One region of the Paraburkholderia sp. GAS32 genome, then DNA from elsewhere that is predicted to be linked to it. Evidence: riboswitches for the same ligand, from Rfam matches in the RefSeq annotation. Region 1 holds a riboswitch; the other holds the start of a gene.
The links. Region 1 has a riboswitch for manganese ahead of P3T25_RS11430 (sodium:calcium antiporter). Riboswitches for the same ligand answer to the same signal wherever they lie in the genome.

Region 1 (3,994 bases):
GTTGCCGGCAGGTACATGACCGCGCCAGAGACCGAGGCCATGCTGCAAAGACGCAGCAAACGGAAATAAACAATCCACAAACGACAACCCCGGCCAGCGTCGGGGTTGTCGTTCAGGAACTCACACCTTCATACCCTCACCAGCAGCTTCCCAAGATTCTTCCCCTCAAACAGGCTATTCAGCGCGTTCGGCAACGCGTCAAACCCATCGACGTAAGTCTCCTGATAAACGATTTCACCGTTCTTCACCCACGGCGCAACCGTCTGCAGCATCTCATCCATCCGATGCGTAAAATCGCGCGCCAGAATCCCCTGAATCGTCGCGCGCTGAAACAGCATGTGCTGCAGGAAGCGCGGCGCGAGGTCCGGCGTGTCGAGACCGCCGTCGTATTGAGCGATCGCGCCGCAGATCACGATCCGTGCGCGGCGCTTGATGAGCGGAATCACCGCATCTGTGACCATGCCGCCCACGTTGTCGAAATAGACATCGACGCCGCCGGTCGCCGCCTGCAGCGCTGACTGCAAGCCTTCAAGCGTCGGATGCGCCCGATAGTCGACCGCGCCGTCGAGCTTCAGCGTGTCGGTCAGAAACGCGCACTTGTCCGGACCGCCCGCTATCCCAATGACGCGACATCCGGCGCGCTTGCCGAACTGCGCGACCAGCGAGCCGACTGCGCCCGCCGCACCGGACACGACCAGCGTGTCGCCCGGACGCGGCTTGCCCGCTTCCATCAAACCGAACCACGCAGTGCGTCCCGGCATACCGAGCACGCCGAGCGCGGTCGAAACCGGCGCCGCGGCGGGGTCCAGTTTGGTCAGTTCGCTGTGATGGCACTTGGCATACAACTGCCAGCCGCTATAGGCCGACACCCAGTCGCCCTGCTTGAACAGCGGGCTCGCCGACGCCACCACTTCACCCACCACGCCCGCTCGCTGCACGATGCCGAGTGGATGCGGCACATCGTAGGTATTGCGTTCGTGCTGCTGGATGCGAATGTATGGATCGACGCTGATAATGCGCGCCCGGATGAGAACCTCATTGGATGACAATTTGTCGTCGAGTTCGCTTTCGCGTAACTCGTAATGCTCATCGCCAACGCGTCCTTCAGGACGCTTGACGTAAAACCACTGGCGGTTTTGATAACTCATGTGAACACTCACTGCGGTCGTAGACGGTGAGTGATCTTACCAGTGGGGCCATCGCACGCTTGCGAGGCTGATGTCGCATCACTGGACGGCCGTAGCAAAACCAGAGGGCGCCGGCGCACGCGCCCGATTCCAAGCTTGTTGAAAGCCTCCCGTCCCGCTAGAATCCTCCGGTCACTGGGGAGTAGCCTTCCTTCATCCATTGAAGGAGAGCGCGTCAACATACTTGACCTGCGGGTCATGGCGCGTTCGACCGGGTCGGTTTGGCGAGACCATTGGCGCACTGCTTCGTTCTGGTCGGACGGGGCGCGGTGCGTCATTGGTTCGTTACTTTCGTCCGACCGCGGAGTTGCCCTGTGAAACATCGTTGTGCCCTGCCAGTCTCCCCACTTGCCGGTCCGTTGTGCCGCTTCCCCTTTGCATTTGCAGTGAGGCGCGCATGACCGGTCTCCTGTTCCAACTCGCCATCATGCTGGTCGTCATTCTCGTGTCGGCCGAGCTCTTCACCAATGCCCTCGAGCATCTCGGCGAGCGCCTGAAAATCTCCGAGGGCGTGACGGGTTCGCTGTTCGCGGCGGTCGGTACCGCCCTGCCCGAAACCCTCGTCCCGCTGCTCGCGATTGCGGGCGGCACGACCGATAGCGCGGTCAATCAGGAGATCGGCGTCGGCGCGATTCTCGGCGCGCCGCTCATGCTCTCCACCCTCTCCACTTTCCTGATGACGCTGGCGATTCTCGGTTCGCGCGGTGCCGGCGGCTGGGTCACGCCGGAACGCACGGGTTTCACGCGCGATCTGAACTACTTCCTGTGCGCCTTTGTGCTGGCGGCCGCGGCGATGTACGTGCCGCATGAAGAGATGATCGTACGGGGGCTGTTCAGCGCGGCGCTGGTCGGTGTGTACATCACGTATGTGGTGATGACGTTCCGTGCATCGAACAAACTGGTCGACGCCGGTCACGGCACTGAAGCGCCGGGCAGAATGCTGCTGTCGCGTCTTGGCTTGCCCACCAATCTCGCGACCATCGCGGTGCAACTGGCGCTGGCGGTTGCGTTGCTGGTGTGGGGCGCGGAAGGCTTCATCCACGGTGTGCGGGGCGTGTCGCAAGTGCTCGGCGTCTCGCCGCTGCTGCTGTCGCTGCTGATCATTCCGATCGCCACCGAGTTGCCGGAGAAGGTCAACAGCATCCTGTGGATTCGCCGTGGCAAGGACACGCTGGCGTTCGGCAACATCACCGGCGCGATGGTGTTCCAGGGCACGCTGCTGCCCGCAATCGGGATTCTGCTGACGCCGTGGGCGCCGCGTATCGAAGTGGTGACCGGTATCGTGATCACGCTCGCTGCCGCCGCGTGGCTGCGGATCAACGTGCGTGCGCGCGGCGTGCCGGTGTGGGCGCTGCTGGTGTGCGGCGTGCTCTACGCCACTTATCTGGCGATCACGCTGAGCCGCTGAGCGAGTGACGAAAGACCGGGAAGGCCGCGACAAAAGCCGCCGAAGCGCGGCCTTCCCAACCAGCCGCCCTTAATTGGACGGCGCCGCCGCAGCCGTTGCTGTGCTATCCGTCTTGAACACCGTCTTCCAGTCATCCTTCACATCGACGACGAGCCAGCCTTTCCCGCTGGCTTCGTCCAGCCCCTTGTCGAGCTTGCCGCTTTTCGCCGTTCGGTCGTACGCGTACTCCCGTTCGCCGTCGGTGTGATGCAGCAGCGCCGCGAGGCGCGGACCGTCGCCGGCCGAGGTCCATTCGAGCATCGGCACATCGCCGTCGGCGTTGCCGAACGCGATCACCGGACGCCGGCCGATCACGCGGTCGATGGCAAGCGGTTTGGCCGCGCCATCGACGAGATTGTCGACCTGCGCAAGCCGGGTCAGCGACACTGCGCCGTTCGTCTGGTTGTACTTGTATTTGACGGTGCTGCCGATCACCTGCTCGGGCGGAATGCCGTACACGCGCTGCGCGATGTCACGGACGAACTCGACATCGCTGCCCGTCACCAGATAGGTCCTGAAGCCATTGGCGCGCAGATAGGCGAGCAACTCGAGCATCGGCTGATAAGCGAGGTCGGCGTACGGGCGATTGAAGCGCGGGTCGCTCGCGGAGTCGAACCATTCGTGCACGAGCGCGGCGAATTGATCGCTGGTCATGCCGGCATGCGCCGCCGCCAGCAGCCTCGTCGAACCGGCGTCGCCGCTCGCCGCGATGCTCTTCAGATTGCCTTTCAGAATCGAGCGGAACGGGTCCTGCCGTTTCCATTCCGGATGCCGCCCGGCCACCGTCTTCACCCGTTGCAGCGCGAACACCAGTTGTACCGAGGCGGGTTGCTCCGGCCACAACGTGCCGTCGTTGTCGAATACGGCGATCCGGTCGGCGCGCGGGATGAAGTCTTTCGACTCTGGCGTCGTGACCAGCGTGACGAAATCGACAATCGAGCGTTTGCTCGCAGTATCGTTCCACGACGCGAGGGTTGCGGCGGTCGACGCGCCGGCCGGCGACTCGCTTGCGTCGTGGTGCGGCGTAACGGTACAAGCTGAAAGAACCATAACGGTCAAAGCAATGCAGTACCGGTGCATCGTGCGAATCATAAAAGCCTCATCAAAAGCGGTGGGTCAAACTTTAAGCGAGCGCAAGTCTAATGGGACACGGCGATTGTTGCAGCCCGTTTTGTTGCTTTTTTGGGACGACGGCGTGAATGCCGGTAATTGTCAAATGGCGTATGCCGCTATGCAGCTTTTTATGCAACAAGCAAACAAATGCTCAACGTAGTGGCAAAAGTGTGGAATAAGAATGGCGGCCAAAATCTAACTCCGTCCGAAATTGCGTAGATTTCTATCGCGTTACAAATTTATCTCT
Region 2 (3,994 bases), on a different contig from region 1:
CTGCAATTGCGGCGTCGCGGCGTCGAAACCATTGTGCTGGGCGGGATTTCGACGAACATCGGCGTCGAGTCGACGGCTCGCGCCGCGCACGAGCACGGGTACTCGCTGGTGCTCGTCGAGGACGCAATGAGCTGCGGCGCGCCCGAGCATCACCATGCGTCGCTGAATTACATCTTCCCGAGGCTCGGTCTCGTGCGGCGATCCGTCGACGTACTCGAGGCGCTCGCAGCCTGATGACGCCCGATGGACAAGCACAGCGTGGCCGGAGAGAGACGATGAGCAGCGAACGTCACACGGGAGCTTCGTCGCTCTTGCGCCGCGTCGAAACCGTGTTCGACATGCGGGCGTTGGGTCGCGCCATGTTTGCGCTCGTCCCGCTGCTCCTCCTTGCAGTCATATCGGGCAGATCCGAGTGGCTTACCGCTGCAATCGTGCCGGTCGCGATGCTCATCGCGCTCGACCACTCGCAGCTTGCGCCGCTCAGCGTATTCGCGCACGCATTGGCGATCAGCGCGGGCTTCATGATCCTGATGGCGTCGCTCGCGCACCCGCTGCTCTTTGTCGTAGCCACAGTCCTGCTGGGCATGGGATCCGTGCTGGTGACCGCGGGCGGCAGTGCCTTGCGCCCGCTCGGCAATTTCACGTTCATTCCCTCGCTGTATCTTGCCTGCGAAAGTGGGGAAGGCGTCACGCGGCAGGCGCTTATTACCCGGAGCGTTGAGGTCCTGCCGTTCCTGTTGATAGCCGCGTTGCCGATCCTGCTCCTAGCGTCAGTCGAGCACTTCCGCTCGCGTGAAACCGGCCAGCCGACTCTTGCGCATTTCGCAAAGTGGACTCGCCTCTCCCCAAACAGCGAGCGCAACGCATATATCGAGCTGATGATCACCGTCGCGCTCGCGGTCGCTTGCGCTGCCGTACTTGTCGAATGGCGGCACGTCGATCATGGTCAGTGGATGATCTGGTCGGCCGCCAGCGTCGTTACCGGAAATGCAGCAAGCGCCCGGCAGAAGTTTCGCAGCCGGCTCACCGGGGCCGTTGTCGGCGTTTCCTTCGGAGTGGTTGTCGGATTGATGATCCCTCATGCGTTATTTATGCGTGTGCTCGTTGTGTTCGCCGCAATGCTGACGCTCATCTGCATTCGTCCGTACACGCTCGCATTCGGTGTCCGGTGCGCCTGTGCGGCAATAGCCTTTGTATTAGCGGGAAAGCCGTGGATTTTTGGAGGCGAACGCCTGCTGAACGTGGCAGTCGGCAGCGCCATTGGGCTGCTGTGTGCGCTCACGGCATCCGCCATTGCGGCGCACATGAAAGACACGTGCCGCTCGACGTGTGACGCCCCAAGACCCCGGCAAGACTGAGCGGGACTGCGCAGTCGCCTCTGATTAGGGGCGCACGATCGACGTTTAGCTGAAGATCTCATGGTGTTCAGCAAGTATGGTAGTGCCGATTCCGATCGCTGCTGCCGTCGAATAGTTGACGCAGGTGCTTCTGGGTAGAAGCCGGTTATTCCCCAAAGACAGGGGCGAGCACATCGAACCCGAAAGGCATTCGTAATAATCGGCGCTCGCAGCAATGCTCAACCGCGCAAAGCGCTATAGTGGCGACTTGCTTCTGCAACGCATGGCGCGATAAAATCGCGCCTGCTCATTGGGGAGTAGCCGCCTCGAACGCGATGTTCGAGGGCGCACGTCAACATACTTGGCGAGTCGAGAGACCCGCTATGGCGTGCGCAGCTAAATGCCTGGCAAGACCGATGACTCGCATTCCGACCTAACCGGGTCGCCGGAATGCGTGTCATCGCGTTCTTTCTGCGCGGCCCGGGTACAACAACCCCATGCAATCCTTCCTCATTTCGACCAGTGTGGTCGGCCTTGCTGAAATCGGCGACAAGACTCAACTTCTGTCCCTGGTATTGGCAGCGCGATATCGCAAGCCCATTCCCATCATCCTCGGTGTTTTTGCCGCTACCCTCATCAACCATGGTGCATCCGGCGCACTCGGCGCGTGGCTCGCGAGCGTTCTGAGTCCGGGCATTCTGAATTGGGCGGTTGTCGCGTCATTCGCCGTGATGGCCGTGTGGATTCTCGTTCCGGACAAGCTGGACGACGCCGATGCGGTTTTGACGAAAAACTCGATGGGTGTGTTCGGCACAACCGCGCTCACATTCTTTCTCGCCGAGATGGGCGACAAAACCCAAATCGTCACGATTGCCCTGGCGGCACGCTTTCATGAGTTCTTCGGCGTCGTTGCGGGTACGACACTCGGCATGATGCTGGCCAATGTGCCCGTCATCTACCTGGGACACAAATTCGCCGACCGCCTGCCAACAAAGGCGGTCCACATTCTGGCCGCCATTATCTTCGTTGTCCTCGGTGGCCTCGCCCTCAGGACCGCGCTGTACCCGCAAGCGCATCCGCTGTTCTAGTTCGCGGCTGACGCGCGCACCGCACTCCACCAACGCGAGACCTTTAGAAAAAACCCGAGCGTGCCGTTAATATGCGGTGGTCCGACAAAACGTGGACCGGGATCGGAGTCGTCCGTCGTTTACTCGGTTCGAAGTCAACGAAAGAACTGAGCGATGCTTCGGATCACGACTTCCGGATACGCACGCCGTCTACGGGAAGACTGACACTTTCAGTTTCCTTCCGCCCAACCTGCTCGAACAGGGCGCCTCGTCGACGTGCCGTTCCACATCGGAGCAATCGTGACCAGACAGAAAGGCACCCAAAGGCGTCGATATCTGTGGCGACGCAACGCAGCAGAAGACCGAGTTGAGCAGACGTCGTCGAATGTGCCCCCCGCGCGGCGCACCGCCGTATTTGGTCTCGTCCTCGTTCTATTGAGCGTGCCGCTCCTGGCCTTCTGGGGAGCGTATGAAAGCTTGAGTGCCGGTTTCGCCGCGCAAGCTGCCAACGAGGCGGATAAGGCTTTCGAGGAAGCTCGCTATAGCGTTGCGTGGGAGGAATCGGCCGAACGCAAGTACTTTCTGGACCCGCGTCCGGAGGTTCTACGCGAGCACCGCGAGGCCGGTGAAGCACTTGACGCAGCGCTGAAGAAGGCAGTGGCACTTGAGCCTGGCAGCAGCGCAATGCTGCGCGGCCTGCTGGAGAAGCACGCGAAGTATCGAGCGTTCGCCAAACCGATGTTCAAGGCCGTCGATGATCACGACATCGCGAGAGCCAATGAGATCGACGAGGATTCGGCCGATCCACTCTTCGACGATATCGAGCAAAAGGTTCTCGCGGCAGCGGCACAGCACCGCGACGATGCGACGATGCAACTCGACCGGCTCGTTGCCGTGCAACGGATCGTCCTGATATCGACCCCCGTGGTACTCGCGATCGGCGTGGGGCTCTCGCTGCTGTTTCTTCAGATGCTGCGGCGCATTCGCAAGAACGTGGATGCGGCGGCCCAGGACGCGCTGCGCAGCAGCGAACAGAGGCTGCAGGCGCTTGTCGCGAACACGTCGGATGCGATACTCGTTTCCGACGTCAACGGGACTGTGACTTACGAGGCGCCGACGCGAAGACCGGACCCCTTGAAGAACATGGGCCAGCTCGTCGGCACCAGTCTGCTCGATCCGATTCATCCCATTGACCGCCCCACGCTGCAGGGCCTGTTGGAGACCGTGTCGTCGACGGCTCGATCCACGAAATCCATCGAGATCCGTACTCGAGGTGAGGGCGATGCGTGGCGCTATATTCAGCTTACCTTGACGAATCTGCTCGATGAACCGGCTGTCGGCGCAATCGTGGCGACCGCGAGCGACACCACCGAAAGAAAGAACTTCGAGGAGCAGCTCGCGCGAAGGGCGTTCTACGATACGCTCACCTCGTTACCGAACCGAGCACTGCTGCTCGATCGTATTAGCCAGGCCGAAGCTCGTGCGCGTGAGCGTAATGCGATGATCGGCGTTGTCTTCGTCGACCTGGACAACTTCAAGCGGGTGAACGACAGTCTCGGACACCACGTGGGAGACCGGCTGCTGATCGCA

Region 2: another riboswitch for manganese. It lies ahead of P3T25_RS42195 (TMEM165/GDT1 family protein); the one in region 1 lies ahead of P3T25_RS11430 (sodium:calcium antiporter).

The regions. Positions count from the first base shown of each region.
Region 1 covers NZ_JBNPVS010000007.1:172,953-176,946, forward strand. The annotation lists gene P3T25_RS11420 (hypothetical protein) at 1-69, shown strand, start outside; gene P3T25_RS11425 (NADP-dependent oxidoreductase) at 129-1,148, opposite strand; yybP-ykoY riboswitch at 1,313-1,484, shown strand; gene P3T25_RS11430 (sodium:calcium antiporter) at 1,585-2,595, shown strand; gene P3T25_RS11435 (HAD family hydrolase) at 2,665-3,726, opposite strand.
Region 2 covers NZ_JBNPVS010000059.1:40,919-44,912, reverse strand. The annotation lists gene P3T25_RS42205 (hydrolase) at 1-234, shown strand, start outside; gene P3T25_RS42200 (FUSC family protein) at 276-1,358, shown strand; yybP-ykoY riboswitch at 1,638-1,820, shown strand; gene P3T25_RS42195 (TMEM165/GDT1 family protein) at 1,835-2,425, shown strand; gene P3T25_RS42190 (putative bifunctional diguanylate cyclase/phosphodiesterase) at 3,089-3,994, shown strand, end outside.